2 linked regions of the Geobacter metallireducens GS-15 genome follow. The protein of the gene in region 1 binds, or shares a complex with, the protein of each later gene. Links are inferred from orthologs where the notes say so. Each region holds a gene or a part of one and is shown in the gene's direction. Other genes may lie near its edges. The genes, in order: secA and secY.

Region 1 (15,790 bases):
ACCGGACCCTGGAGCATGCCCGCGAGATGATAGCCCACGGGGCCGGGGCGTAGAAACGACCCAGCCGTTCACGGAGACGAAACCCGATGCAGACGATACCCATAGCCCTTGCCGAGCCGGAAATGGCCCTTGCCCGCGACGTGAGGCGGACCGACAATCCCCAGGCCCCACCCATCTGCGGCCGGGGGACGACCCTTACGGAATCGCTCATTGAACGGCTCAAGAACCTGGGGATCAAGTCCATAACCGTGGAGGGGCATCCGGTCGTCATCGAGGGGGAGAAGACCCTGGAGGACCTTCTGGCGGATCTGGACCACCGGTTCAGCAAGGTGGCGAACGTACCGCTCATGGGTCGGTTGCAGGAAATCTACCGCAAGAACATTATCCGCTCCATGGGGGGTGAAGGTGGGAAGTAAGCGCGACAAGATCCTCGACATCATCCGGGATACGAACTCGCTCCCGACTCTTCCCGGCGTTGTGTCGCGGCTCCAGGCCCTGGCTGAAAACCGCAAGTCCAGCATCGAGGAGATGGCCCGCCTGGTATCCTCGGACCAGATATTGTCGGCCCGGGTGCTGAGGCTTGTCAATTCTCCGTCCTACGGTTTCTACCGGGTTTCCACCATCTCCAACGCCCTCATCCTCCTGGGGGTGAACGTCATCAAGAGTCTCGCCCTCAGCTCTTCCATCTTCGAGATTATGGAAAAGACCATCGTCGGGCTGTGGGAGCACTCCCTGGGGGCCGGCGTGGCGGCAAATATCATCGCCAGGCACCTGAAGCTTCCCGAGGTCGAGGAGATCTCCACCGCGGCCCTTCTCCATGACATCGGCAAGGTGATTATCAAGGAGAAGTGCGCCGAGGATTATGAGCGGATCTGTAACATGGTGGAGCGTGACGGCATTCCCATGCTTGAAGCCGAACGGCAGGTGCTCCAGACCAACCACGCCGAGGTCGGGGAGTGGCTGGTGCACAACTGGTATCTTCCCAATAAGCTGAGCGAGCCGGTTGCCTGCCACCACGACGTGGCCAACGCTCAGCACCACAAGATGAAGACCGCCGTGGTGCATCTGGCCGACGTGCTCGTCAAGGCGAGCGGTTTCGGCTTCAGCGGTGAAGTCTATGTACCCCGCATCCAGCCCACGGCCTGGGAGTGGCTCGGCATGGCCGAGGACGACCTTGCCGCCATTGTGGAAGAGCTTGAGGACCGGCTGGTGGAAGTCAAAAACTTCAGCCTGGAGATACAGTCCGCCGATGGGAACTAATCTGAGGATCATCGTCGTCACCAGCCCCAGCGGCGGGGACGGGAGCCTCGAACTGCGCCTCCAGAGCAAGGGGTACCAGGTGGTCACCCTTGATAATCCTCCCAGTGTCATGGGGCTCATCTACTCCGACCCCCCCGACGTGGTGCTCATAGACCTGGCGACCCCCGACCAGACGCTTCTCGGCATCATCCACAGCCTGAAGGATGATTTCTTCTTCTCCACCATCCCGGTCATAGGGATGATCCCCGAATGGGCTGCCGAAGGGTTCGACTGGGAGGAATATCCCCTCGACGATTTCGTCACTACCCCACTCAGTTACCGGGATCTCTTCACCCGGATTGTCCTGTCGCTGCGGCGCCTCAGGCGGGTCTTCGATAACAATCCCCTGACGAGGCTCCCCGGCAACACCTCCATCCAGCGCGCCATCGAGCATGCGGTGGGAAAGCCCATGGGGGTCTGTTACGTGGACATCAACCACTTCAAACAGTACAATGACGTCTATGGCTTCGCCCACGGCGACGAGGTGATCCGGATGGTTGCCCGCATCATCGCCAATGCCGTCAAGGAGGCGGGTGAGGGGTTTGCGGGCCACATAGGCGGCGACGATTTCGTCTTCATCGTGCCCCTGGAGCAGGCCGAGGCCGTGTCGGAGCGGATCATCGCCAACTTCACCGCCGTCGTTTCCGAGCTCTTCAACGAGGAGGAGAAGGCGCGGGGATTCTACGTGGCCCACGACCGCAAGGGGAACGAGGAACGGGTGCCCCTCATGGGGGTCGCCATCTCCATTGTTCCCATGGATTCGCCGAAGATCGGCCACTACGCCAAGGTGGCCGAGGTGGCGGCGGAACTGAAAAAGATGGCCAAGAAATCCCACAGAAGCTGTTATGTTATGGATCGGCGTAAATAGCCATTTAACGCAGGACCATCCCATCCACACCACAGAAGGAGACCCACCCATGCTCCGCAAGGCCCAGATAGGTGACGTCAAGAACATCCAGAAGCTCCTCACCCACTTCGCCAGTCAGGGGGACATGCTCTCCCGTTCCCTGTCGGAGCTCTACGAGTCGATCCGTGACTTCTATGTGTGGGAGGAAGGGGGGGAGATCGTCGGCACTGCCGCCCTCCACATCATCTGGGAGGACCTGGCAGAGATCCGTTCCGTGGCCGTGGCGGAGGAGACGGGGCGGAAGGGGATCGGTACCCAGGTCGTGAACGCCTGCATCGACGAGGCCCGCCAACTGGGGCTCAAGCGGGTTTTCTGCCTCACCTACAAGCCCAATTTCTTCGGCACGTTCGGGATGCGGATCGTGGACAAGTCGGAGCTTCCCCACAAGGTGTGGGGCGATTGCATGAAGTGCGTGAAATTCCCCGACTGCGACGAGATCGCAATGATCCTGGACCTCGAATAGTCCTCGACAGGTATGCCCATGAACACAAATGAAATGATCGAAACCGTCGCCACCCTCCTGAAGGACCGTCCCCTGGACGGGTGGGAGGTTGCCGCCGCAACGTCGCGCCTACTCTCCATCGAGGTGAAGGAGCAGAAGGTGGACACCTTCAAGTGCTCCGCCCCGGGCGGGGTAAGCATCCGGGTCCTGAAGAACGGCGGCATGGGGTTCTCGTACTCCACCAGCATGGAGCCTGCCGACCTTGCCCGCATGGTGGAAAACGCCCTCGTGGGGGCCGGAGCCCAGACCCCCGATGAGCACCATGCCTTTCCCGAGCCCCGTCCCGGTTCGGAGATCCCCGGGCTCTACGACGAGGGGCTGGCGGCCGTGCCCGAAGCGGAGAAGGTGGCGCGGGCCATGGAGCTGGAGCGGCTCGTCATGGCTGCCGACCCGCGGGTGAAGCGGGTGCGCAAATGCTCCTTCGGCGAGTCGACGGTGGAGACCCGTATCGTCAACTCCCGTGGCGTCGATGCCACCTGCCGGGGTACGTCGGTGTCGGCCAGCGTCTCGGCTATCGCCGAGGAAAGCGGCAATTCCCAGATGGGGTGGGACTTCGACTTCGCCAACCATTTCACCGATCTGTCCGTTGACCGGATCGCGACACGGGCCGTGGCCAAGGCGGTGGGGCTTCTGGGGGCCGCGAAGATCCCGACCATGCGCTGTCCGGCGGTTCTCGACAACTACGTGGCCACCGAAATCCTGGAGGTGCTCGCCTCCGCCTTCCTGGCCGAGAGCGTCCAGAAGGGGAAGTCGCTCCTGGTGGGGAAAAAGGGAACCCGGATTGTCAGCCCCCTCCTCCGGATTCGGGATGACGGGACCCTCCCCGGCGGCATGGGGACTGCCCCCTTCGATGCCGAGGGGGTGCCGAAGCAGAACACAATCCTCGTGGAGGACGGCGTGCTCCGTGGCTACCTCTACGACACTCTCCGGGCCCGAAAAGACGGTGTCGCTTCCACCGGCAATGCCAGCCGCGGCGGCATCAAGTCCCCTCCCCACATGGGAGTGTCCAACCTCTTCATCGAGAACGGCACCGTCCCCTTCGATGACCTCATGGCCGGCATCGGGCGGGGGATCCTTCTCACCGACGTCATGGGGATGCACACCGCCAATCCCATCTCCGGCGACTTCTCCGTGGGGGCCGCCGGTTTCCTCATCGAAGAGGGGAAGGTGACGGTTCCGGTCAAGGGAATCGCCATCTCCGGGAATATTCTGGAACTCTTCCAGGGAGTGGAAGGGGTGGGGAACGACCTTCGGCTTTACGGCACCGTGGGGGCGCCGTCGCTGCGGATCGCAGCCCTTGATGTGAGCGGCGAGTAGGCTGCCATTACAGACCCGGAGTACCGGGCCGGTCAATGAAACCGCCATGTTCGGATTAATACCGGGTGGCGGTTTCGTGATTTCAGGTTGACAAACACCGGGCGAGTGCGGAGAATTCTCTGATTTTGCGTTGGGAGGAAAAGCAGGTGAGTGAACGAATGCTGTTGCTCGGCAATGAAGCCATGGCCCACGGCCTTGTGGAGGCAGGATGCAACGTGGTGGCCTCCTATCCCGGTACCCCCGCCTCGGAGATCCTTTCGTCCGTGGCCCAGTGGCGGGCCCGTTATGATCTCCCCATGCACGTGGAGTGGGCGGTGAACGAGAAGGTGGCCCTGGAGATCGCCTATGCGGCGTCCCAGGCGGGACTGCGGGCCGCAACCGCCATGAAGCAGGTGGGGCTCAACGTGGCCTCCGACCCGTTCATGAGCGCCGCCTACCTGGGGGTAAAGGGGGGCTTTCTGGTCATCAGCGCCGACGACCCCGGTCCCCACTCCTCCCAGACCGAGCAGGACAGCCGCCTCATGGCCATGGGCGCCAAGGTGCCGGTGCTGGACCCCGACTCGCCGGAACAGGCCCGGGAGTTGGTGAAAGTCGGTTTCGAGCTCTCCGAGGCCTTCGAGATTCCGGTCATGCTCCGCCCCACCACCCGGGTCTGCCACGCCAACCAGGACATCCTCCCCGGTCCCGTGGCCCCATCGGACCGCAAAGCCCTTTTCGAGAAAAACCCGGCCCGCTGGGCCGCCACCCCCAAGTTTCGCCACCGTCTCCACCTGGAACTGGAGGAGAAGCTTGCAAAGATCGCCGCCTGGGAGCCCACCGCTCCCCGGCTCCTTAATCCTGCTGCCCCGGCCCGTCGGGCCATCGTCGCCTCCGGCGTCGCCGCGGCCCATGCCCGCGAAGTGCTGAATGACCTGGGGCTCCGGGAGACGCTCCCCCTCTGGCAGGTGGTACAGCCCTATCCGCTCCATGGGGACTTCGTGACCACTGTCCTCGAACAATACGACGAGATCCTCGTTCTCGAAGAGACCACCGGCGTCATGGAACTGCAGTTAGCCGACCGCTACCGAGTCAAGGGGAAACGCTCGGGCTTCGTCCCCGAAGTGGGAGAGCTGTCGCCGGAGCTGATCGAGGGGCTCATTGCCTCCTTTGCCGGGATCGAAACCCCGGAAGCTCCCGCTCCCGCCGCCGAAGGGGGCCGCCGTCCGACCCTCTGCCCCGGCTGCCCCCACCGGGCCAGCTTCTATGCCATCAAGCGTGCCGCCCCCAAGGGAATCTTTCCGTCGGATATCGGCTGCTACACCCTCGGCATCAACCTGGGAGGCGTTGACACCGTCCTCTGCATGGGGGCAGCGGTCTCCCAGGCCTGCGGCTTCTACCACGCCCACAAGATCGGCGGCGAGGTTCCCGACATCGTCGCCACCATCGGCGATTCCACCTTCTTCCACGCCGGCATTCCCCCCCTCATCGACGCGGTAGTCCAGGATGCCCGGTTCGTCCTCGTGATCCTCGACAACGCCACCACCGCCATGACCGGCAACCAGCCGACCCCGGCCTTGGGGTGGGGGGCTGGCGGGGTCCCCACGGCCACGGTCAACATGGAGGGGCTCGTGAGGGCCTGCGGGGTGAAGTTCTGCAAGGTGGGGCGCCCCGGCAACCTTCCGGCGTTCACCGACCTCATGAAGGAAGCGGTCGCCTTTGCCCGGACCGACGGGCTTGCCGTGGTCATCGCCCGCCAGCCCTGCGTGGTGGACCGCACCTTCAAGGGGGACCGCCCGCCGCGGCGAAAGGTTGCCATCAGCGACGCCTGCAACGGCTGCCGTTACTGCACCACCCAGTTCGAATGCCCGGCCCTGGTCTATGACGAGGAGGAGAAGCGGGTCGCCATCGACACCCTCATCTGCACCGACTGCGGTGTCTGCATCGACGTCTGCCCGCGGCTGGCAATCGAGGAGGTGGGACAATGACCGGTCAGCAGCTCATCATCAGTGGCGTCGGCGGCCAGGGAATCCTCTTCCTGACCCGCATCCTCGCCGAAACCGCTATCAGCCTGGGGATGCCGGTCATGACCTCCGAGACCCACGGCATGGCCCAGCGGGGGGGAGTGGTCATCTCCCACCTGAAAGCGGGGGAGTTTTCGAGCCCCCTCGTGAGACCGGGGCGCGCCGACGGACTCATCGCCATGAAGGCGGAGAACGTGGCGATCCACCGTCATTTCCTTCGTCCCGGCGGCTGGGTCGTCGTGAACGCCAAGGCCGCGCCGGCTGGCCTCGACGGCCATCCGGTCCATGTCATCGATGCTGATACCCTTGCCCTGGAGCTCGGCAATCCCCAGTCCCTCAACCTGATCCTTATCGGCTATGCCGTGGCGCGGTTCGCCGCCTCGGGAGACTTCTTCTCTCCCGACCAGGTCATCGGGACCATAGAACGGCGCCTGGTCGAGAAGGGGAAGCTGCGGGACGCTTCCCTGGCGGCCCTTCGTCTGGGGATGGAGAATGCAGCAGGCTGATTTTCGTCCGGAGGTTTCATAAACGATGCTCACACGTTTTCCCGCCCCCTTTTCTTCCCCTGCCGACCTTGAACGGCTGCAGCTTGCCGGCGTGCAATGGACCGTCGCCCACGCCTGGAACAACTCCCCCTTCTACCGGGAGCGGTTCCAGCAGGCCGGCGTCTCGCCGGAGGATATCCGCACCCTCGACGACCTGCGCAGACTTCCCTTTACCACAGCCGATGACCTGCGGGCCGGCTATCCCTTTCCGCTCCGGTCGGCATCCTTTGAGGAGATTGTCCGGATCCACTCATCATCCGGTACTACCGGCAAGAGGAAGATCCTCTGCTACACCCAGAAGGATCTGGACGACTGGGCCCGGATGTTCTGCCGCTGCTACGAGCTGGCGGGGGTGACGCGGGAGGACCGGGTCCAGATCTGCGTCGGCTACGGGCTCTGGACCGCTGGAATCGGCTTCCAGGCCGCCTGCGAGCGCTACGGCGCCCTGGCTGTGCCGGTGGGGCCGGGGAACCTGGAACTCCAGACCACCTTCCTCACGGACGTCCAGTCCACGGTGGTCTGCTGCACCGCCTCCATGGGGCTGCTCCTGGCGGAGGAAGTCCAGCGGCGGGGGCTCAGGGACCGGATAAAGGTCAGGAAGGTGATTCTCGGGGCCGAGCGCTCCAGCGAGGCGATGCTCGCCAAAATCCGGGAGGGGCTCGGGGCGGAATCGGTTCACGATATCACCGGCCTCACCGAGGTCTACGGCCCCGGCACCGGCCTTTCCTGTGCCGCTCCGGGGGCAAACGGCGCCGTCCACTACTGGGCCGACTACTATCTCCTCGAAATCCTTGATCCCGAAACCCTTCAGCCGGTGGCACCCGGGGAGGTGGGTGAGATGGTCTTCACGACCCTCCGCAAGGAGGCGGCGCCCCTCATTCGCTACCGCTCCCGGGACCTCACCCGGCTGATCCCCGGTGACTGCCCTTGCGGCTGCACGTTCCCCCGTCACGACCGGATTCTCGGCCGTTCCGACGACGTGGTCATCTTCCGCGGCGTCAACATCTACCCGGGGCAGATCGATGAGATTCTCGATACCGTGGCGGGGGTCGGGAGCGAATTCCAGGTAGTTCTCGACCATGGCGCCGACGGCCGCGACTACATGACCATCCGCGTGGAGCGGGGCGAGGACGGTGCTCCGGCCGACGACCCGGCCCTTGCCCGAAAGGTCGCCTCTGCCGTCAAGCACAGCCTCATGGTTTCCTGTGAGGTGGTTGTCCTCCCCTACGGCGAGCTCCCCCGCTCGGAGGGGAAGACCAGAAGGATGTATGACAACCGGAAGTACTAACGGTGCTCAACATGCAACGATTGCGTGACGACATACGTTGAACGCCAGACTCGACACGGATTCTGTTGAGCATTTCACCCCTTTGTGCTACCGTTCTCCGTTGCATTTCCCTAAAAAATATTCCTTCCAGGAGACACCTCATAATGTTCGGATCCATCATCAAGAAGATCGTGGGAAGCAAGAACGAGCGGGAACTGAAGCGCCTCTGGCCCATCGTGGAAAAGATCAACGGGCTGGAGCCCCAGATGGCAGCGCTCACCGACGACCAGCTCAGGAATAAAACCTCCGAGTTCAAGGAGCGTTGCGCCAAGGGGGAATCCCTCGACTCCCTCCTCCCCGAGGCCTTTGCCGTCTGCCGCGAGGCGGGCAAGAGAGTCCACAACATGCGCCACTTCGACGTGCAGCTCATCGGCGGCATGGTGCTCCACAGCGGCAAGATCGCCGAGATGAAGACCGGCGAGGGTAAGACGCTTGTGGCTACCCTCCCTGCCTACCTGAACGCCCTTACCGGCAAAGGGGTACATGTGGTCACGGTCAACGACTACCTGGCCAAGCGCGACTCCGACTGGATGGGACGGATCTACAACTTCCTCGGCCTCTCCGTCGGCGTCATCGTCCATGGCCTCGACGACGAGGAGCGCCGCGAGGCCTACGCCGCCGACATCACCTACGGCACCAACAACGAGTTCGGCTTCGACTATCTGCGGGACAATATGAAGTTCTCCCTGGACGACTACGTGCAGCGTCCCTTCTATTTCTCCATCGTGGACGAGGTTGACTCGATCCTCATCGACGAGGCCCGGACGCCGCTCATCATCTCCGGCCCCACCGAGGACTCCACTGACAAGTACTACATCATCGACCGGGTCATCCCCCACCTGAAAAAGGGGGAGATGAAGGAGGTGGAGGCCAACACCCTCTCGGGCAAGAAAAAGGAATACACCGGCGACTTCACCGTGGATGAGAAGGCCCGCTCCGCCACCCTCACCGAGGAGGGTGTGCTGAAGGTGGAGAAGCTCTTGAAGATTGACAACCTCTACGACCCGCGCCACATGGAGTTCCTCCACCACGTGAACCAGGCCCTGCGGGCCCATGCCCTGTTCCGGCGCGACGTGGACTATGTGGTGAAGGAAGGGGAGGTCATCATCGTCGATGAGTTCACCGGCCGCCTCATGCCGGGACGCCGTTGGTCCGACGGCCTCCACCAGGCCATCGAGGCCAAGGAGGGGGTGGAGATCGAGAACGAGAACCAGACCCTGGCCACCATCACCTTCCAGAACTACTTCCGGATGTACGAGAAACTCTCGGGCATGACCGGTACCGCCGACACCGAGGCCGAGGAATTCCACAAGATCTACAAGCTGGACGTGACGGTTATCCCCACCAACCGGCCCCTGCTCCGCCCCGACTTCCCCGACGTCATCTACAAGACCGAGCGGGAGAAGTTCGCCGCCGTAATCGAAGAGATCAAGGATTGCCACCAGAAGGGGCAGCCGGTCCTCGTCGGTACCATCTCCATCGAGAAGTCCGAGATCCTTTCGGAACTCCTCAAAAAACAGGGGATTCCCCACAACGTCCTCAATGCCAAGCAGCACGAGCGGGAGGCCGAGATCGTGGCCCAGGCGGGGCGCAAGGGGATGCTGACCATCGCCACCAACATGGCCGGCCGCGGTACCGACATTGTGTTGGGGGGGAATCCCGATTCCCTGGCCAAGCAGTGGCGCCGGGAGAACCCCGATGCCGCGGATGAGGAGTACGCCGCTATCCTTGCCAAGTACAAGGCGGAGTGCGCGGCCGAGCACGACGAGGTAGTGAAGCTGGGCGGCCTTCACATCCTCGGCACCGAGCGCCACGAATCCCGGCGCATCGACAACCAGCTCCGGGGCCGTTCCGGCCGCCAGGGTGACCCGGGATCATCGCGCTTCTACCTGTCGCTGGAGGATGATCTCCTGCGCATCTTCGGCTCCGAGCGGGTCTCCAAGATCATGGACTTCCTCAAGATCGAGGAGGGGGAGGCCATCACCCACGGCATGATCACCAAGGCCATCGAGAACGCCCAGAAGAAGGTGGAGGCCCACAACTTCGAGATCCGCAAGCACCTCATTGAGTACGACGACGTCATGAACAAGCAGCGCGAGGTCATCTACACCCAGCGCCGGGAAATCCTGGCCGGGGAGGACATCCGCGGCAACTTCACCCAGATGCTCGACGACACCATCGAGGACATCGCCGCGGCCTTCGCCATCGACAAGGTCCACGCCTCCGAATGGGACTGGCAGGCCATTGTCGAGGCGGTCTACAAGACCTTCGGCTTCCAGATCGACATCCCGGCCGAAACCATGGACCGGCTCGCCCCCGAGAGCTTCCGCAAGCTCCTCAAGGAATCGGTTCATGAGGCCTATGAAGGGAAGCTGGCTTCCTTCGGCGACGAGCTCATGGATCACCTCATCAAGGTGATCATGCTCCAGGCTATCGACAGCCAGTGGAAGGACCATCTCCTCTCCATCGACCACCTGAAGGAGGGGATCGGCCTCAGGGGGTACGGCCAGAAGGACCCGAAGCAGGAGTACAAGAAGGAGGCCTACCGCCTCTTCATGGATATGATGGCCCGCATCGCCGAAGAAACCGTGGAGAAGATCTTCTGGGTCCAGATCGCCCGCGAGGAAGACGTGGAACGGATGGAAGAGGAACAGCAGCAACAGGCCCAGAAGAAGATAGTATTCAATCTCGGCGAGGAGCCGGCAACAGCTCCCCAGCCGGCCAGGAGCAAGAAGAGCGCTTCCCGCAACGATCCGTGCCCCTGCGGGAGCGGGAAGAAGTATAAGAAGTGCTGTGGGAAATGATCGGGATTTCATGTGGGGGCGCAATTCGTTGCGCCCGGATTGCTTGCCGTGAGGATAGGGCGTGATTAATCACCCCCCTACGCGAAAACAAGCGGAGGGCATGATGAACATAAAAGGATTCAAATTCTCCGCCGTGGAGGCGGCCATCAAGAAGCCGGGGCGCCTGGACCTGGCACTGATTGTCTCCGAAACGCCGGCTGCGGTGGCAGGGGTCTATACCACGAACGCGGTGAAGGCGGCGCCGGTCCTCCTCGATCAGGAACGGACGAAAAAGGGCGCCTGCCGGGCAATTGTCGTCAACAGCGGGAACGCCAACGCCTGCACCGGTCCTGTCGGATTGGCCGATGCCCGGGAGACGACGCGGCTTGTGGCCGACGGGGTCGGTTCCGCGGAGGAGGAGGTGCTCGTCTGCTCCACCGGCGTCATCGGCGTGCCCCTTCCCATGGAGCGGATGCGAGCCGGGATTCCTCCCCTTGTCCGGGGACTCGGCACGGGCACCTTCGACGACGTGGCCCGCGCCATCATGACCACCGACACCTTTCCCAAGATGGAGGTCAGGACGGGGAAGGCCGGCGGCATGGAGTACACCGTAGCCGGCATCGCCAAGGGGGCAGGGATGATCATGCCCAACATGGCCACCATGCTCGCCTTTATCGTGACCGACGCGGCGGTGGACCCGACGTGGCTCCGGACGGTCTTTGCCGCCGGGGTGGAGCGCTCCTTCAATGCCATCACCGTGGACGGCGACACCTCCACCAACGACACCGCCCTCATCATGGCCAACGGCGCTGCCGGCAACCCGGTGCTCTCTGCCGGGAGCGACGATGCTGCCGAGTTTGTGCGGCTTCTGGACGAGGTGCTCCTGGCTCTTGCCAAGCTCATCGTCAAGGACGGTGAGGGGGCCACAAAGTTCGTGGAGATCACCGTCAAGGGGGCCCGGTCCGATGCCGACGCCAAGCGGGCAGCCATGGCGGTGGCAAACTCGTGCCTCGTGAAGACCGCATTCTTCGGCCAGGACGCCAACTGGGGACGGATCTTCGCGGCGGTGGGGTACTCGGGCGCCGAAGTGGATCCTGACCGGACCGAACTGTTCTTTGATGACGTGCAGATGGTTAGAGCCGGGGTCTTTACTGGTGGCGATGCGGAAGCGCGGGGGACCGAGATCCTCAAAAAGAGGGAATTCAGCGTGACGGTTGATCTCCACCTGGGCGAGGGGGTCTCCACGGTCTATACGTCGGACCTCTCCTACGACTATGTCAAGATCAACGCCGATTACCGGACCTGAGGAAAGCGCGGACGAACCTGCTTCTACGGCACGGGGGTAATGCTCATGAGAAAACTGTTCGCATTTCTGACGGCATTTTGGTTGTGTCTGCCTGGAGCGACAGCGTCAATGGCTGCCGAGGGCGGCTCCCTGCGGATCACCGAGATGGCCGTTACGACCAAGGTCTCCCGCAACAATCCCATCGATGCGGTCCGGCGGATCAATCACCGGTCGGTTCCCGCCCTCTACTGCTTCACCCGGATCGTCAATCCTTCGGGGGAGGAGACGCCCATCCGGCACGTCTGGTACCGGAACGGTGAAGTGGTGGGCGAGCAGGAGCTTCAGGTCAAGGGCCAGAAGTGGCGCACCTGGAGCAAGCGTCCCATTGACCGCGATTCCATCGGCACATGGCGGGTTGAAGCCCTCGACAGCGCAGGGAAGCTGCTGAAGGCGGTTGAGTTCCGGATAAACTGAGGACCGGTTCGCACAGACGCTCTGGAGGGGAGGCAACTCCCCTTTGCCGTTTCTGGAGAGCCGAATGATGGCCCCTGTTTTGCAAGAAAAGCTGGAGTCTGCTACCAATCGTCTGGTGATGGGGTCCGCTATGTGCCGTAAGCTCTTCATTCTGCTCCTCATCCTTTTTACCTCTCTGCCGGTGTTCGCCGGCGACACCCCTCTCGCCCCCTTTCCATGGCAGAATACCGTTTCGCGCCTGATGGACAAGGCCATGGCCGACGGGCTCGTCGCCGGGGGGGTGGTGGTCGTGGGAAATCGCCACGGCATCGTCTACGAATCGGCCTTCGGCAGGGTCTCCGGTGAGTCCGGCGCCCTTCCGGTCTCGACAGAAACCATTTTCGATGTGGCATCCCTCACCAAGGTGGTGGCCACGGCGCCGGTTGTCATGGGGTTGGTGGAGCAAGGGCGACTTTCCCTTGCCGATCCCGTCACCCGCTGGTTTCCCGAGTTCGCCGGCAAGGGGAAGGATGGGGTCCTGGTGGAGCATCTGCTGACCCATACCTCGGGGCTCGACGACTTCCCGCTTTCAGCCTCAAGTCCTCTCCTGAGCGCCCTCGAAGGGGTTGCCCGCCAGAAGCTCAAGGGGGAACCCGGCCACCGTTTCCGGTACGCCGATATCAATTTCATCCTCCTGGGAGAACTGGTACGTCGGGTGACCGGCACACCGCTGGACCGCGTCGTGTCTGAAACCGTCTATGGCCCCCTTGCCATGACGGCGACCTGTTTCAATCCCGGTCCGGCCGCTGCCGGCCGCTGCGCGGCAACCCTTGATGTCGGGGGCGGTCCCCAATTCGGGAAGGTTCAGGACACCACGGCCAGGCTCCTTGACGGCGTGGCTGGACACGCGGGAATCTTTACCACGGCCGGCGACCTGGCCCGCTTTTGCCGCATGATTCTTGGCGATGGAGAGCTTGACGGCCAGCGGGTGCTCGCGGCCCCGACCCTGCGCCAGATGGCGGCCCCCCATTTCTCCCGTGGCGGCACGGTGCGCCGGGGCCTGGGATGGGACATCGCGTCACCCTACTCTTCGCCGAAGGGGAGAGGGTTTTCCGAAGCCTCCTTCGGGCACACCGGCTATTCGGGAAGCTCCCTCTGGATCGATCCCGAGAACGACGTCTTCGTGGTTCTCCTCTCCTCGCGACTCGACTACCGGAGCACGCGGGCATTCTCGAAGCTCAGGAACGATCTCTCCACGGTGGCCTTTGCCATGCTCCACCCAGACCTTCGGGAACTGTCCGAAATCGCCATGTTCAAGGCCCCGCAGGGCCGGTAAACATCTTGACACCCACCGGGGGGCTGTGCTAGTTTTTCCGCGGTTGTTCGCGGTTTTTCAGGACTTACGGCGCTCCTATCCGAGGAGGTTTTTTCATGGGCAACAGGATTCTCCTTGCCGACGACAGCATCACAATCCAGAAGGTCGTGGGGATCATCTTCGCCAACGAGGACTGCGACCTTACTGTCGTTGACAATGGGGACTCCGCTGTGGAGAAGGCCCGCGAAGTCACCCCTGATGTGATGCTGGTGGACGCCCTCATGCCCGGCAAGTCCGGCTACGAGGTCTGTACCGCCATCCGGAAGGATCCCGCCCTCGGCACTGTCCCCATCCTCCTCATGACCGGTGCCTTCGAGCCCTTTGACGAGGAGAAGGCCCGCCAGTGCGGCGCCGACGATTTCATCTCCAAGCCTTTCGAGTCCCAGCAACTTATCGACAAGGTCAAAACTCTCCTTGATCTTGGCAAAAGCCGGGCCGGGGCGCCGTCAGTGGCGGCAGCAGCACCGACTATGACGGCCGTGACGCCGCCTGCGGCGCCGACAGTGGCAGAGGCGGCTGAATCAATTGCGTCCGTTGCACCAGTTGCTGCCGGGCCGGTTGAGTCCTTTGCCATTGAATTCGACGAACCCGCGTCCAGTGAGCCCCAGCCGGCCGTGACGCCACCTCCCACCCCCGAACCCACGGCCGCCAAGGTAACCGTGCCCGAACCGCAACCCTTTGTCTTCGCGGTTGAGGAGGCATCTCCCGCCGATGATCTCTGGGGTGCTTTCGAGCTTGAGGACGAGGTTGTCGGTGACGAGCCTGTCAAGTCCAGCCAGGCGGCTGCCGATGGAGCGTCCGCCGCAGTAGACGAGGTTTCTCCCTTTGGGCTGGAACAGACTCCGGACGTCTTTGGTGCCGGAACGGGGCCTGCCGCCGAGTCGGTCGATTTCGGCTTTGCCTCTGCCAGCGACGAGTTCGGTTTTGCCGTGGCGGCGGAAACGCCTGCTCCGTCAGCTTCCGTCGAACCGGCACCCTTCAGTGCTCCCCCCATGGATGAGTCATTCGTATTCGGCGAGGAGAGCGCTGAAAGCGTTGTTGAGCCGTACGGAAGCATTTCCGAAACGCCGGTTTCCGGAGCGTTTGACCCGGGCATCGAGCCCTTTGAAATGCCCTTGAAAACGGAATTTACTCCGGCCGCCGGGGTATCTTCATTTGCTCCTGAAGAGAAACCGGTTCCGTCATCCGCGTCCTTCACTGCTGCGCCCGCTGTCGAGGGGGGTGGAGGGACCATCACCCTGACCGAGGAGCAGCTTGCTGCAGCCATCTCCCGCATTTCCCGGGAGGTCATCGAGCGGATCGCGTGGGAAGTGGTGCCCGATCTGGCCGAAACCCTCATCAAGGAAGAGATCCGCCGGATCAAGGAAGGCAGTTAGGAACCGGGGACCGGGGGGCAGGGACCGGCAGGAATTGTTGCGCTGAAATGGGGATGACACATCCCCATTTTTCATTTTGCAGATGAAAGAGGTTATCCCAATGGCAGACAAGGAACTGGCAAAGGTCTACGAACCCCAGGCCGTTGAAGAGAAGTGGTACCGGACGTGGGAGCGGGAAGGGTACTTCCGCGCCGAAGCGGTGAGCGACAAGCCTTCCTACAGCATCGTCATCCCTCCTCCCAACGTCACGGGGGCCCTCCACATGGGGCATGCCCTCAACAATACCCTCCAGGACGTCCTCTGCCGATGGAAGCGGATGAGCGGCCACAATGTCCTCTGGATGCCCGGCACCGACCACGCCGGCATTGCCACCCAGAACGTGGTGGAGCGGCAGCTTGCCGCCGAAGGGAAGAGCCGCCACGAACTGGGGCGCGACGCGTTCATCGAGCGGGTCTGGAAGTGGAAGGCCGAGTCCGGCGGGCAGATCATCGGGCAGCTGAAGCGCCTCGGTGCCTCCTGCGACTGGGAGCGGGAGCGCTTCACCATGGACGAGGGGCTCTCCCGGGCCGTGCGCGAGGTCTTTGTCCGCCTCTACGAGGAAGGGCTCATCTACCGGGACAA
Region 2 (12,936 bases), 350 kb from region 1 along the record:
GGCTTCACCGGTACTCCTTGAGCCGATCATGTCGGTCGAGGTTGTTGTTCCTGAAGAATATATGGGTGATGTCATTGGTGATCTCAACTCTCGCCGCGGAAGGATTATGGGCATGGAAGGTCGTGCCGGTGCCCAAGTGGTAAGTGCCATGGTTCCGCTGGCGCAGATGTTTGGATATGCAACTGATCTTCGTTCTGCCACGCAGGGTCGTGCTACCTACACCATGACGTTCGATCACTACGAGCAGGTTCCGAAATCGGTATCTGAAGAAATAATCGCTAAGGTAAAAGGGTAATTTATTTCCATAGGGGGAGGAATCCTACATGGCAAAGGCAAAATTCGAGAGAACAAAACCGCACGTCAACATAGGGACGATTGGTCACGTTGACCATGGCAAGACCACGCTGACCGCCGCCATCACGCGGGTTCTGGCCGAGCGCGGCCAGGCCGAATTCAAGGGCTTTGATCAGATCGACAACGCCCCTGAGGAGCGTGAGCGTGGTATCACCATCGCCACCTCGCACGTTGAGTATGAAACCGAAAAGCGTCACTATGCTCACGTTGACTGTCCCGGCCACGCTGACTACGTCAAGAACATGATCACCGGTGCGGCTCAGATGGACGGCGCGATTCTCGTTGTCTCCGCCGCCGACGGCCCCATGCCCCAGACCCGCGAGCACATTCTGCTTGCTCGTCAGGTAGGGGTTCCCTACATCGTTGTGTTCCTTAACAAGGCTGACATGGTCGATGACGAAGAGCTTCTTGAGCTCGTCGAGCTGGAGATTCGCGAACTGCTCTCCTCCTATGATTTCCCGGGCGACGACATTCCCATCATTAAGGGTTCCGCCCTCAAGGCCCTCAATGGCGACAAGGACGAGCTCGGCTCTGAAGCCATCGTCAAGCTCATGGACGCCGTCGACGCCTATATTCCCGAGCCTGAGCGCGCCATCGACAAGCCGTTCCTGATGCCCGTCGAAGACGTCTTTTCCATCTCCGGTCGCGGTACCGTTGCCACTGGTCGGGTTGAGCGTGGCGTTGTCAAGGTGGGCGAGGAAGTCGAGATCGTTGGAATCAAGACGACCACCAAGACCACTGTTACCGGTGTAGAAATGTTCCGCAAGCTCCTCGATGAAGGGCGTGCCGGCGACAACATCGGCGCCCTGCTCCGTGGTGTAAAGCGTGAAGACATCGAGCGTGGCCAGGTGCTGGCGAGGCCGGGGAGCATCACCCCGCACACCAAGTTCAAGGCCGAGGCCTACATTCTGACCAAGGAAGAAGGCGGGCGCCACACCCCGTTCTTCAACGGCTATCGTCCGCAGTTCTACTTTCGGACCACCGACGTGACCGGCATAGTAGACCTTCCCGCAGGGACCGAAATGGTCATGCCCGGCGACAACGTAGCCGTAACGGTTAACCTGATCACCCCAATCGCCATGGACGAAGGCCTGCGGTTCGCTATCCGTGAGGGTGGCCGTACTGTCGGCGCCGGTGTTGTCAGCTCTATTATCGAATAAAGCAGGAACGAGGAAGAAATGCCAAGTCAAAAAATAAGAATCCGCCTTAAAGCTTTTGATCATAAGCTTCTTGATCAATCAGTAGGTGAGATAGTCGATACTGCAAAAAGAACAGGTGCGCGGGTTGCTGGGCCAATCCCTCTCCCGACGATAATCAATAAGTATTGCGTCCTCCGGGGACCGCACGTGGACAAGAAGTCTCGAGAGCAGTTCGAAATCCGGACACATAAACGTCTCATCGATATTCTTGATCCAACACAGCAGACTGTCGACGCTCTCATGAAGCTTGATCTCTCTGCAGGCGTAGATGTTGAAATCAAGCTCTAATGCGAATGTAAGGATAGGAATTTTGCCATGAAGAAGGGATTGATTGCGAAAAAGCTGGGTATGACCCAGATCTTTGCTGATGATGGCAGGCGCATTCCAGTAACTGTAGTAGAGGCTGGGCCGTGTATCGTCTTGCAAAAGAAGACTGTTGAGACAGACGGGTACAACGCTATTCAGGTAGGTTTTCTCGCGAAGGATGCCGACAAGTCGGGGCGCGCGCTTGTAGGTCACTGCAAGTCCGCTGGCCAAGGTGTCTTTACTTATATCCGTGAGTTCAGGGTGGAGGATGTCGACAGGTATACTATTGGCGACTCTATTACCGCTGAGATCTTTGCGCCGGGTGATTATGTCGATGTGACCGGAACAAGCATTGGTAAAGGTTTCCAGGGTGTCATTAAACGGTGGGGCTTCCGTGGAGGCCGTTCATCCCATGGTTCCTGCTTCCACCGGGCTCCCGGTTCGATCGGTAGTTCTGCATGGCCGTCGCGCGTGTTCAAAAATAAGAAAATGCCAGGCCAACTCGGAAATGAGCGTGTTACGGTGCAACGTCTTCAAGTTGTCCGTGTTGACACAGCGGACAATCTGCTGCTGATCAGAGGGGCAATACCAGGCGCGAAGAATGGTATTCTGCTTCTCAAAGACAGTGTTAAAGCACGTTAGACTTGCAGGACCGGAGATAGTTATGGCTACAATCGACGTTTTCGATATCAATAAGAACAAGGTAGGTGAGATGGACCTCAGTGACGCTGTCTTTAACGGCGACGTCAGGGAATATCTCATCCATGAAGCGGTTAAGGTTCAGCTTGCAAACCGTCGCGCAGGGACCGTTGGCGTAAAGAATCGTGCGGCTGTTTCTGGTGGAGGCAAAAAGCCCTTCAAGCAGAAAGGTACCGGGCAGGCTCGCCAGGGTTGCATACGTGCACCGCACTATGTCGGTGGCGGTGTTGCCTTTGGCCCTCAAGCTAAGACCTATGCACTTTCGATGAACAAAAAGGCCAGGAAGGCTGCGGTTCGATCAGCTCTGTCCATGCTTTTCAAAGAGAATAAGCTTTCAGTCCTAGATTGCTTGTCGCTGCCATCAATCTCGACAAAGGGTTTTGTTGGCGTTCTTAAAACGTTCGACGTGACGAAGACCCTTGTTATTATTGATGAGGCAAATACGAATCTTGAGTTGTCTGCGCGCAACGTGAAGGACGTTAAGGTTCTTAAAGCTGAGCATCTTAATGTTTTCGATATTGTTAAGTTTAACAATATCATACTCACTCAGTCAGCTGTTCGGAAGATCGAAGGAGCACTGCAGTCATGAATATTTATGACATATTAAAAAAGCCTCTTGTAACGGAAAAGACCACTCTTGAAAAAGACGCAAAAAATGTGATCTCTTTCGAGGTTGACCGTAGCGCAAATAAGATAGAAATCAAGAATGCTGTCGAGAAACTTTTCAAGGTTGAAGTTTCTGAAGTAAATACTGTCAACGTGGCTGGCAAGCTGAAGCGTGTTGGTCGTCACTATGGCAAGCGTTCGAACTGGAAAAAAGCCTATGTTACCCTCAAAGAGGGAAACAATGTTGATTTCTTTGAGATATAAACACTTTGGCAGTGGAGTGAGCACATCATGGCAATAAAGACTTACAAACCAACATCAGCAGGCCGTCGGCACCAGACGTGTTCAGCGTTTGACGAGATCACGACCTCTAGTCCGGAGAAATCCCTTCTTCTTACATTGAAGAAGACAGGGGGGCGTAATAGCTTTGGTCGGATAACATCACGGCATATAGGTGGTGGTCATAAGAAAAAGTACAGGCTTGTGGATTTTCGTCGGAACAAGATTGATATTCCGGCAAAGGTTGCGAGCATCGAGTACGATCCCAACCGTAGCGCTCGTATTGCTCTACTGCATTACTCTGACGGAGAAAAGCGCTATATTCTGGCCCCATTGAACCTTAAGGTGGGCGATGTGGTGCTGGCCAGCACCAGTGCTGATATCAAGCCAGGTAACTCTCTTCCTCTTCGCGCCATACCGCTGGGTACCATTATCCATAATATCGAACTTAAAATCGGTAAAGGTGGTCAACTGGCACGGAGCGCCGGGACCTTTGCGCAACTCATGGCTAAGGAAGGGAAATATGCTCAGGTGAAGCTTCCGTCTGGCGAAGTACGGATGGTTTTGCTTGATTGTATGGCTACTGTTGGTCAGGTCGGTAATATCGATCATGAAAACGTGACGATTGGCAAGGCAGGTCGCTCGCGTTGGCTTGGCCGCAGACCGAAGGTTCGCGGTGTTGCCATGAACCCTGTCGATCACCCTCACGGCGGTGGTGAAGGTCGGACCTCGGGTGGTCGTCACCCCGTGACACCGTGGGGTATTCCGACTAAAGGGTATAAGACCAGGAAAAATAAGACATCTTCACGGTTTATCGTGAAGCCGCGTACTAAATAATAACCACTTGGTTAAAGGATAGAGACCATGGCACGTTCGATCAAAAAAGGCCCTTTTGTTGATGATCATTTGGCAAAAAAGGTTGCTGCAGAAGGGACCGGCTCCAAAAAAGTTCTCAAGACTTGGTCGCGTCGTTCAACGATCACTCCGGATTTTATCGGTCTGACTTTTGCCGTTCACAACGGGAAAAAATTTATTCCTGTTTTTGTGACCGAAAATATGGTTGGACACAAACTTGGTGAGTTTGCTCCGACGAGAACATTTTACGGCCACGCAGCAGACAAGAAGAGCAAGTTGAAGAAGAAGTAACCGGTAAAAGGAGCCTAGAGAATGGAAGCACGAGCTAAATTGTCATTTGCCCGCCTTTCCCCGCGGAAAACTCGTCTGGTTGTGGATATGGTGAGGGGTAGGGGCATACAGGATGCTCTCACTATACTTCGTTTTTCTCCGCAGCCGTCTGCAAAACTGGTATCGAAGCTTCTCCAGTCAGCAGTAGCTAACGCTGAGCAAAAGGGTGCATCAGACGTTGATAGACTATTCGTGAAAACGATTTTTGTTGACGCGGGGCCAGTTCTTAAGAGGTTTACTCCTCGTGCTATGGGGCGTGCCAGCAAAATCAGAAAGCCTACCAGCCATGTAACTGTAGTGCTGGCAGATAAGTAATCGGAATGGAGGTGATGTCTTGGGTCAGAAAGTAAATCCAATTGGATTCAGGCTTGGTGTAATCAGAACATGGGATTCGCGTTGGTATGCTGAAGCAGATTATGCGAAGCTGCTTCATGAAGATATCAAGTTGAGGAATTTCCTGAAAAAGCGCCTTTTTAACTCGGGTGTTTCCAAGATCGAGATTGAGCGTGCTGCCAGTAAGGCGAAGATCAATATCTTTACTGCTCGGCCTGGGCTTATAATCGGTAAGAAGGGTGCCGAGGTGGAAACTCTCAAGAAGGAGCTTGCCAAGCTTACTGACAAAGAGATCTACCTCAATATACAAGAAGTCAGGAAGCCCGAGCTGGATGCTCAACTGGTGTCGGAGAACGTAGCTCTCCAACTAGAGCGGCGCGTGGCTTTCCGCAGAGCAATGAAAAAAAGTGTAACTTCTGCGCTTAAGTTCGGTGCGAAGGGGATTAGGATTACATGCTCTGGTCGCCTTGGCGGAGCTGAAATGTCCCGAACTGAGTGGTACAGAGAGGGGCGCGTACCCTTGCATACGCTCCGGGCAGATATAGATTACGGCTTTGCTGAAGCCAAAACTACCTATGGGATTATTGGCGTAAAAGTTCTAATCTTTAAAGGTGAAGTTCTCCCCGGTCAAAAATAGAAACAGGAGTTTTTCCCAATGTTGATGCCCAAAAGAGTTAAGTATAGAAAGCAAATGAAGGGGCGCATGACGGGCGCTGCAATGCGCGGGGCCACACTGTCGTACGGTGATTTCGGTCTCCAGGCAACGGAGTGTGGATGGGTTGATTCCCGTCAGATAGAGGCTGCTCGTATTGCAATGACGCGTTATATCAAGAGGGGCGGAAAAATCTGGATTCGTATGTTTCCAGATAAGCCACTCACATCAAAGCCGGCTGAAACACGGATGGGAAAGGGTAAAGGATCGCCCGATTCATGGGTCTGTGTAGTGAAGCCCGGTAAAGTGCTCTACGAAATGGAGGGCGTCAGCGAGGAAATTGCACGTGAGGCGTTCCGCCTTGCTGCGAACAAGCTTCCTGTCGGGACGAAATTCATTTCCAGGAAGGAAGGTTATGAAAGCTAGTGACCTTAAAAATATGTCGGTCGAAGAACTGACGGCGAAGAATGTGGAACTGACTAAAGAGTTATTTAATTTGAGGTTCCAACTTCATACCGGAAGACTCGAGAATACAGCTAAAATCTCGGCTGTTAAGAAAGATATCGCTAGGGTAAATACTTTCCTCAGCGAAAGAAGGGGCTAGAGAAGCTATGAGTCAGCGCGGGAACAGAAAGACCCAAGTCGGCATTGTTGTGAGTGATAAAATGGATAAGACTGTTGTAGTGCAGGTTTCACATCTTGTGAAACATCCTGTCTATAACAAGTACATAAAGCGAAGTGTCAAATACAAAGCTCATGACGAAGAAAACAGCTGCAAGTCTGGCGATAGGGTACAAATCGTTGAGACTCGTCCATTGAGTAAGGACAAGCGCTGGAGAGTTCGTCAGATAATCGATAGGTTCGAGTGATCGGGAGTAAGCCATGATTCAGATGCAGACCATTTTGGATGTTGCGGATAATTCCGGAGCCAGAAAGCTATTTTGTATAAAGGTTCTTGGCGGATCCAAAAGAAAATATGCTGGAATTGGTGATATTATTGTTGCTTCTGTAAGAGAAGCGATTCCGAATTCCAAAGTGAAAAAGGGTGATGTCGTCAAGGCGGTAATTGTTAGAACCGCCAAAGAGGTTGGACGCCTTGACGGTTCGTACATCCGTTTTGACGATAATTCGGCTGTGGTTATTAACAATCAGCGTGAACCTGTCGGCACTCGGATCTTCGGTCCGGTCGCAAGAGAACTGAGGGCGCGGAAATTCATGAAAATTGTGTCTCTTGCACCTGAGGTTCTGTAATACATTTCGAGGAGATATTCCATGCTCGACAAGAAATTTCACGTTAAAAAAGGCGACACCGTTTCTGTTATCGCCGGCAAAGATAAAAGCAAGACTGGTAAAGTAATCCGTATTCTTCCCAAGAAGGATGGTGTGCTTGTGGAAGGGCTTAACATGGTTAAGCGACACATGCGTGCTCGCGGGAATGAACCAGGTGGCATTGTAGAGAAAGAGAACCCACTGCATGTTTCAAACGTTATGCTCTATTGTGACAAGTGCAAGAAACCGGTTCGCTCGAAGATGAACGTGCTTGAGGACGGCAAGAAAGTTCGTGTTTGTATCAAATGCGGCGACTCGTTTGATAAATAGGAACGGAGGAAGAGATGGCCAGGCTGAATGAGCTTTACAAGAACGAGATCGTCCCTCAGTTGACGAAGGACTTTGGATACTCGAACATAATGCAGGTTCCCAAGATTGAAAAGATAGTTGTTAACATGGGCCTTGGAGAGGCAATCCAGAATGTCAAGATCCTGGACTCGGCTGTCGAAGAGCTCGCCATGATAACTGGGCAGAAATCAGTTATTACAAAAGCAAAGAAATCTATCGCAAGTTTTAAACTGCGTCAAGGGATGCCCATTGGCTGTATGGTTACGCTTCGCCGTGAAAAGATGTTTGAATTCCTTGATCGGCTCATAAATGTAGCGCTTCCACGTGTTCGAGACTTTAAGGGTGTGTCGGGTAAGGGTTTTGATGGACGTGGCAATTATTCCCTTGGCATCAAAGAACAGCTTATTTTCCCTGAGATTGAATACGATAAGATCGACAAGATCAAAGGGCTCAACATAACCATAGTAACGTCAGCACGAAGCGATGAAGAAGGCAAGGCACTGCTCAAGCAACTTGGGATGCCTTTCAGGAACTAATATATTTGGAGGACGTCAGTGGCTAAAACATCGATGATCATAAAGGCACAACGGGGAAGCAAATTCAAGGTCCGTGAGTATAACCGTTGCCCCCTCTGCGGACGGCCCCGTGCCTATTATCGTAAATTCGATATGTGCAGGATTTGTCTCAGAAAGCTGGCTAGTACCGGTCAGATTCCGGGAGTAATCAAGTCAAGCTGGTAACGCAGTAAACTCGTTAAGAAAGAGGAGTACGCTCAATGTCGATGACTGACCCTATTGCCGATATGCTCACAAGGATACGAAATGCCAGCATGGCAAAGCTCCAGAAGGTGGATATTCCGTCTTCTAACTTGAAAGTGAGCTTGGCGAATGTCCTTAAGGCAGAAGGTTTTATCAAGAATTTTAAGGTGATCGCTGATAACAAGCAAGGCGTTTTGCGTGTTTATCTCAGATTTATTGATGAGAAAGAACCTGTCATCAGAGAGATAAAGCGTGTGAGTAAACCTGGTAGTAGGGTGTACGTTGGTAGTGATGAGATTCCTAGCGTGAAGAGTGGGATGGGGGTCGCTATTCTGTCAACGTCCAAGGGTATCCTCACCGACAAGGTTGCTCGCGAGGCGGGCGTCGGCGGTGAAGTTATCTGTACTGTCTGGTAATAATAGAGAAGGTAAGGAGCATACAAGTCATGTCCAGGATCGGCAAACGTCCTATTGAGATACCGAGCGGGGTAAAGGTTTCGTACGTAACTCCTATTCTGAAGGTCGAGGGGCCGAAGGGTTCGCTTTTACGCGAGATTATGAGCGACATCGCCCTTGAGATAGAGGAGAAGAGTGTTAGTGTTAATAGAGCCGATGATGCTATAAAGTCACGTTCGGCCCATGGCTTGACAAGAACGCTGATCAATAACATGGTCGTTGGTGTAACTAAAGGGTTCGAAAAAATACTTGAGATAAACGGCGTTGGTTATAGGGCAGAGGCAAAGGGCGATGTTCTTAGCCTTAGCCTTGGTTACTCTCATCCGATTAATTTTCCTCTCCCTAAAGGCATAACGGTTGAGGTGGATAAAATGACCAAGGTCTTTGTCAGAGGGATTGATAAAGAGCTCGTTGGCCAGACTGCAGCCAAGATTCGTTCTTTCCGCGGTCCCGAACCCTATAAGGGCAAGGGTATAAAGTATGCCGACGAGAGAATTCTGAGGAAGGCCGGCAAGACCGGCAAAAAATAGCCTTAAGGAGAAGTAACGTGAGTCCTCTCGCTCAGAAGAAAGTGGCTCACCTCAAGCGGAAGACGCGGGTGAGGAAGAAAATTCGTGGTACGACTGACCGGCCAAGGTTGAATGTATATAAGAGTGCCCGTCACATCTATGCACAGATAATTGACGATGTAACGGGTGTAACACTCGTATCTGCATCAACTGTACAAGATGAAAGCGATGCCCTCAAGTACACTGGTAACGTCGAGGCAGCGAAATGTGTCGGCGCCATGGTCGCAAAGAAGGCTCTGGAAAAGAATATTACTTCCGTTGTATTCGACCGTAACGGGTTTTTGTATCATGGAAGGGTCAAAGCCCTTGCTGATTCGGCTCGTGAGAACGGTTTGTCCTTCTAGAAGGAACAACAAGGAGGCGTGAACTTGCAGAAGATCAATCCAAATGAATTGAACCTTACTGACAAAGTTGTCCATATCAGTCGGGTCGCGAAAGTTGTTAAAGGTGGTAGGCGGTTCAGCTTTTCGGCGCTTGTTGTTGTCGGCGACGGAAGCGGTTTTGTTGGCTATGGTTTGGGCAAGGCTAATGAAGTCCCTGAAGCCATCCGCAAGGGCGTGGAACAGGCAAAGAAAAATCTTATCAAGGTTCCGATTGTCGAAGGCCAGACAATCCCCTATGAAGTTTTAGGACACTTTGGTGCCGGTCGCGTGCTTATCAAACCGGCATCCGCAGGTACTGGTGTTATCGCCGGTGGCGCAGCCCGTGCTGTTTTCGAATCAGCGGGACTTCACAATGTTCTCTCCAAGTGCCTTGGCTCAAACAATCCGCACAACGTTGTGAAGGCTGCTTTTGACGGGCTGAAACAACTTCGGAGCCCTGACGAGATTATGGCGCGGCGCGGAATGGCTGAATAGGACACATTTACGGAGGGTAAGCATGTCTGCCGGACTGAAAATTACACTGATCAAGAGTCAGATTGGAGCCCCCACGGCACAGAAAGCTGTTCTGAACGGTATGGGGCTCAATAAGCTCAATAAGACTGTTGTCTTGAAGAATACTCCAGAAATCGTTGGCATGATTGCCAAGGTTTCCCATATGGTCAAGGTTGAAGAGTAATCTACTCAGAGGTGTCTGTGATGGAACTGAATAATCTCAAGCCGGCGATCGGTGCGACTAAAGATAGGAAAAGAATTGGCCGTGGAACTGGTTCCGGTCATGGTAAAACTGCGACAAAAGGCCATAAAGGTCAAAAGGCACGTAGCGGTGGGAGCATAAAAGCCGGTTTCGAGGGGGGGCAGATGCCGATGCAGCGTCGTCTTCCCAAGCGCGGCTTCACTCCGCTTATGCGTAAGGATTATGCCATCGTCAACATTGGTCAATTGGACGTATTCGAAAGCGGCTCTACTGTGGATGCAGAGGCTCTTCTGAACGCAGGGTTGATAAGTGGCGTCAAGGACGGGATCAAGGTCCTTGCTGATGGTGATGTGACCAAGTCTCTCGTTGTCAAGGTTCACAAATACAGTGCAAAGGCAAAAGAGAAGATTGAAGCAGTTGGCGGTAAAATTGAGGAGATCACGCTTTGATAGAGGCGTTTCAAAACATCTTCAGAATACCGGAACTTAAAAAGCGAGTTCTTTTTTCATTAGGGATGCTCGCCGTTTACCGGGTAGGGTGCCATATTCCGACTCCAGGGATCGACAGCACCGCACTTGCACACTTCTTTGCACAAGCCCGTGGTACACTCCTCGGGCTTTTCGACATGTTTTCGGGGGGTGCTCTGGAGAAGCTTACGGTATTTGCTCTGGGCATCATGCCGTACATTTCGTCCTCTATTATCTTTCAGTTGTTGACGGTAGTTGTCCCTGCCATCGAAAAACTTTCAAAAGAAGGCGAATCTGGCCGCAAGAAGATTATTCAGTACACGCGGTATGGAACTATCGTTTTGAGCGTTGTTCAGGCTCTGGGCATTAGTATCGGACTCGAAAGCATGCGTGGACCAGCCGGTGAGCTTGTGGTGCCGAGTCCTGGCTGGGGATTTAGATTTATGACCGTTATTACTCTGACCGCTGGCACAGCCTTCATTATGTGGCTTGGCGAGCAGATGTCGGAGAAGGGCATTGGTAACGGTATCTCCTTGATCATTTTTGCCGGTATTGTTGCAAGGATTCCGGTGGCGCTGGGCAACTCGGTGCGGCTGCTCAAGACAGGTCAAATTTCTCTCTTTGTAATCTTGTTTATACTTGTTCTCATGTTCTTGGTTATCGCTGCGATCGTTTTTGTTGAGCGCGGCCAGCGCCGATTGCCAATACACTATGCTAAACGTGTCGTAGGGCTGAAGACGTACGGTGGTCAGACGTCCCACCTTCCTCTCAAGGTAAATATGGCGGGGGTAATACCGCCGATCTTTGCTTCTTCGATAATTATGTTTCCTGCAACAGTGGCAAACTTCATTAATATTCCCTGGGTCCAATCCGCAGCAAAGAGCCTGACGCCCGGCAACTGGGTATATGACATATTTTATGTTGCTTTTATCGTATTCTTCTGTTATTTCTACACGGCTGTTTCTTTTAACCCCGTCGATGTGGCAGATAACGTTAAAAAGCACGGCGGTTATATACCAGGCATTCGCCCCGGTAAGGAAACCTCCGAGTATTTGGATCGAGTGCTCACGAAGTTGACGTTTGCAGGTGCGATTTATATTTCAGCTGTTTGCGTTCTTCCTTCTATTCTTATAGGTAAATTCAATTTGCCGTTTTACTTTGGAGGAACGGCGCTCCTTATTGCGGTGGGTGTGGGGATGGATACCGCTGCTCAGATTGAGTCCCATTTGATAACCCGGAGTTATGAAGGGTTTATGAAGGGGGTAAGGGTTAGGGGGAGGAAGTAGTGTCTGGAAATGAAAATGCGATGAATTTGATTTTCCTTGGTCCTCCTGGCGCAGGCAAGGGGACGCAAGCTAACCTTCTTGTCGGTACGTATGGCATTCCGCAGATTTCTACCGGTGATATCCTGCGGTCAGCCGTTGCGAATCAGACTTCGCTGGGGATCACGGCTAAGTCCTATATGGATGCCGGTTCGCTTGTTCCTGATGAAGTTGTCGTGGGTATTGTTAATGAGCGACTTGCGGCTGACGATTGTGCCGCTGGTTTTATTCTTGACGGATTCCCGCGGACTGTGGCCCAGGCTGATGCGCTGGGTGGCATGTTGCAGGGGGCTGGGCGGTCGATTGCCCATGTTATATCGTTCGAAGTGGACTATGCGGTGTTGGTTGATCGTCTGACGGGACGGCGCATGTGTAGGGCATGTGGTCGTGGTTTCCATGTTCTGTATGATCGGCCATCCGTGGAAGGGCGCTGTGATAGTTGTGGCGGGGAGCTTTATCAGAGAGATGATGATAAAGTGGAGACAATCCGTCGTCGTCTTGATGTTTATGACGAGCAGACTGTTCCCCTTAAGTTGTATTATGAGCGTGCATCACTGCTGAGGAAGGTTGATGCTCTTGGCTCAATAGAATCCGTTTCTCAATCAATTCAGAACATAGTGGCGAGTAGGTAGGGTGATTGTTCTAAAGTCACCCCAGGAAATTGAAAAAATGCGCTCCGCTGGACAGATCGTGGCGGAGATTCTCGATATTTTGAGGTCTGAGGTACGGGCCGGCGTTACCACTTTGTTTCTTGACGGACTTGCAGAGTCAGAAGCGCGGAAGCGTAAGGCGGTGGCTGCATTCAAGGGGTATGGGGGGTTCCCTTATGCTCTTTGCTGCTCTCTTAATGAGCAGGTTGTTCATGGCATGCCAAGTAAGCGTGAATTAGTCGAGGGGGACATAGTCAGCCTCGATTTCGGTGTTGTTTACAGCGGATATTACGCTGATGCCGCTATAACAGTGCCTGTTTCGAAGGTTACTGCCCAAGCGGAGCGTCTTGTCAAGGTGACTGAAGAGTCTCTCTATTGTGCAATTGAGGCGGCAGTTCCCGGCAATAG

The links.
Region 2: the proteins of secA (region 1) and secY are in contact, whole or in part, in a crystal structure (PDB 3DIN), measured with the Thermotoga maritima proteins. The link is inferred for Geobacter metallireducens GS-15 from one-to-one orthologs. Residues at the interface, in WP_004082002.1 of Thermotoga maritima: Glu261, Ala262, Arg263, Lys300, Ala301, Arg302, Thr303, Ile304, Ile305, Leu323, Tyr324, Asp325, Pro326, Val329, Ser330, Tyr333, Ile336, Lys340, Phe345, Val349, Glu363, Phe364, Tyr374, Ser375, Gly376, Gly377, Glu393, Ile395, Thr482, Ser483; in WP_004081795.1 of Thermotoga maritima: Glu108, Gly109, Glu110, Glu111, Ala236, Glu237, Arg238, Arg239, Ile240, Thr241, Ile242, Gln243, Tyr244, Ala245, Arg246, Arg247, Val248, Thr249, Gly250, Arg251, Arg252, Val253, Tyr254, Gly256, Ala257, Ser258, Thr259, Tyr260, Leu261, Pro262.

Annotation. Positions count from the first base shown.
Region 1 is NC_007517.1:1,047,206-1,062,995, forward strand. What follows is about bases 7,686-10,901. They hold secA (preprotein translocase subunit SecA), read left to right. Parts: upstream 7,686-8,001; coding sequence 8,002-10,701; downstream 10,702-10,901. Other genes in these bases: GMET_RS04755 (phenylacetate--CoA ligase), read left to right, coding at 7,686-7,858; argJ (bifunctional glutamate N-acetyltransferase/amino-acid acetyltransferase ArgJ), read left to right, coding at 10,802-10,901. Also shown: DNA repair protein RecN, read left to right, coding at 1-53; GMET_RS04720 (hypothetical protein), read left to right, coding at 87-416; GMET_RS04725 (HDOD domain-containing protein), read left to right, coding at 406-1,260; GMET_RS04730 (GGDEF domain-containing protein), read left to right, coding at 1,250-2,167; GMET_RS04735 (N-acetyltransferase), read left to right, coding at 2,217-2,669; GMET_RS04740 (TldD/PmbA family protein), read left to right, coding at 2,688-4,025; GMET_RS04745 (thiamine pyrophosphate-dependent enzyme), read left to right, coding at 4,172-5,989; GMET_RS04750 (indolepyruvate oxidoreductase subunit beta), read left to right, coding at 5,986-6,531; more of GMET_RS04755, read left to right, coding at 6,557-7,685; more of argJ, read left to right, coding at 10,902-11,986; GMET_RS04770 (DUF2914 domain-containing protein), read left to right, coding at 12,095-12,439; GMET_RS04775 (serine hydrolase domain-containing protein), read left to right, coding at 12,504-13,754; GMET_RS04780 (response regulator), read left to right, coding at 13,850-15,169; GMET_RS04785 (valine--tRNA ligase), read left to right, coding at 15,270-15,790. UniProt on the Escherichia coli protein: Required for protein export, interacts with the SecYEG preprotein conducting channel.
Region 2 is NC_007517.1:698,452-711,387, forward strand. Bases 9,694-12,688 are described here. They hold secY (preprotein translocase subunit SecY), read left to right. Parts: upstream 9,694-10,534; coding sequence 10,535-11,842; downstream 11,843-12,688. Other genes in these bases: rpsE (30S ribosomal protein S5), read left to right, coding at 9,694-9,869; rpmD (50S ribosomal protein L30), read left to right, coding at 9,892-10,071; rplO (50S ribosomal protein L15), read left to right, coding at 10,092-10,538; GMET_RS03255 (adenylate kinase), read left to right, coding at 11,863-12,510; map (type I methionyl aminopeptidase), read left to right, coding at 12,512-12,688. In the rest of the region: fusA (elongation factor G), read left to right, coding at 1-295; tuf (elongation factor Tu), read left to right, coding at 324-1,514; rpsJ (30S ribosomal protein S10), read left to right, coding at 1,533-1,841; rplC (50S ribosomal protein L3), read left to right, coding at 1,869-2,501; rplD (50S ribosomal protein L4), read left to right, coding at 2,524-3,147; GMET_RS03165 (50S ribosomal protein L23), read left to right, coding at 3,144-3,428; rplB (50S ribosomal protein L2), read left to right, coding at 3,456-4,280; rpsS (30S ribosomal protein S19), read left to right, coding at 4,308-4,589; rplV (50S ribosomal protein L22), read left to right, coding at 4,611-4,943; rpsC (30S ribosomal protein S3), read left to right, coding at 4,963-5,598; rplP (50S ribosomal protein L16), read left to right, coding at 5,617-6,039; rpmC (50S ribosomal protein L29), read left to right, coding at 6,029-6,217; rpsQ (30S ribosomal protein S17), read left to right, coding at 6,225-6,482; rplN (50S ribosomal protein L14), read left to right, coding at 6,496-6,864; rplX (50S ribosomal protein L24), read left to right, coding at 6,886-7,212; rplE (50S ribosomal protein L5), read left to right, coding at 7,227-7,766; and 6 more genes. UniProt on the Escherichia coli protein: The central subunit of the protein translocation channel SecYEG. Consists of two halves formed by TMs 1-5 and 6-10.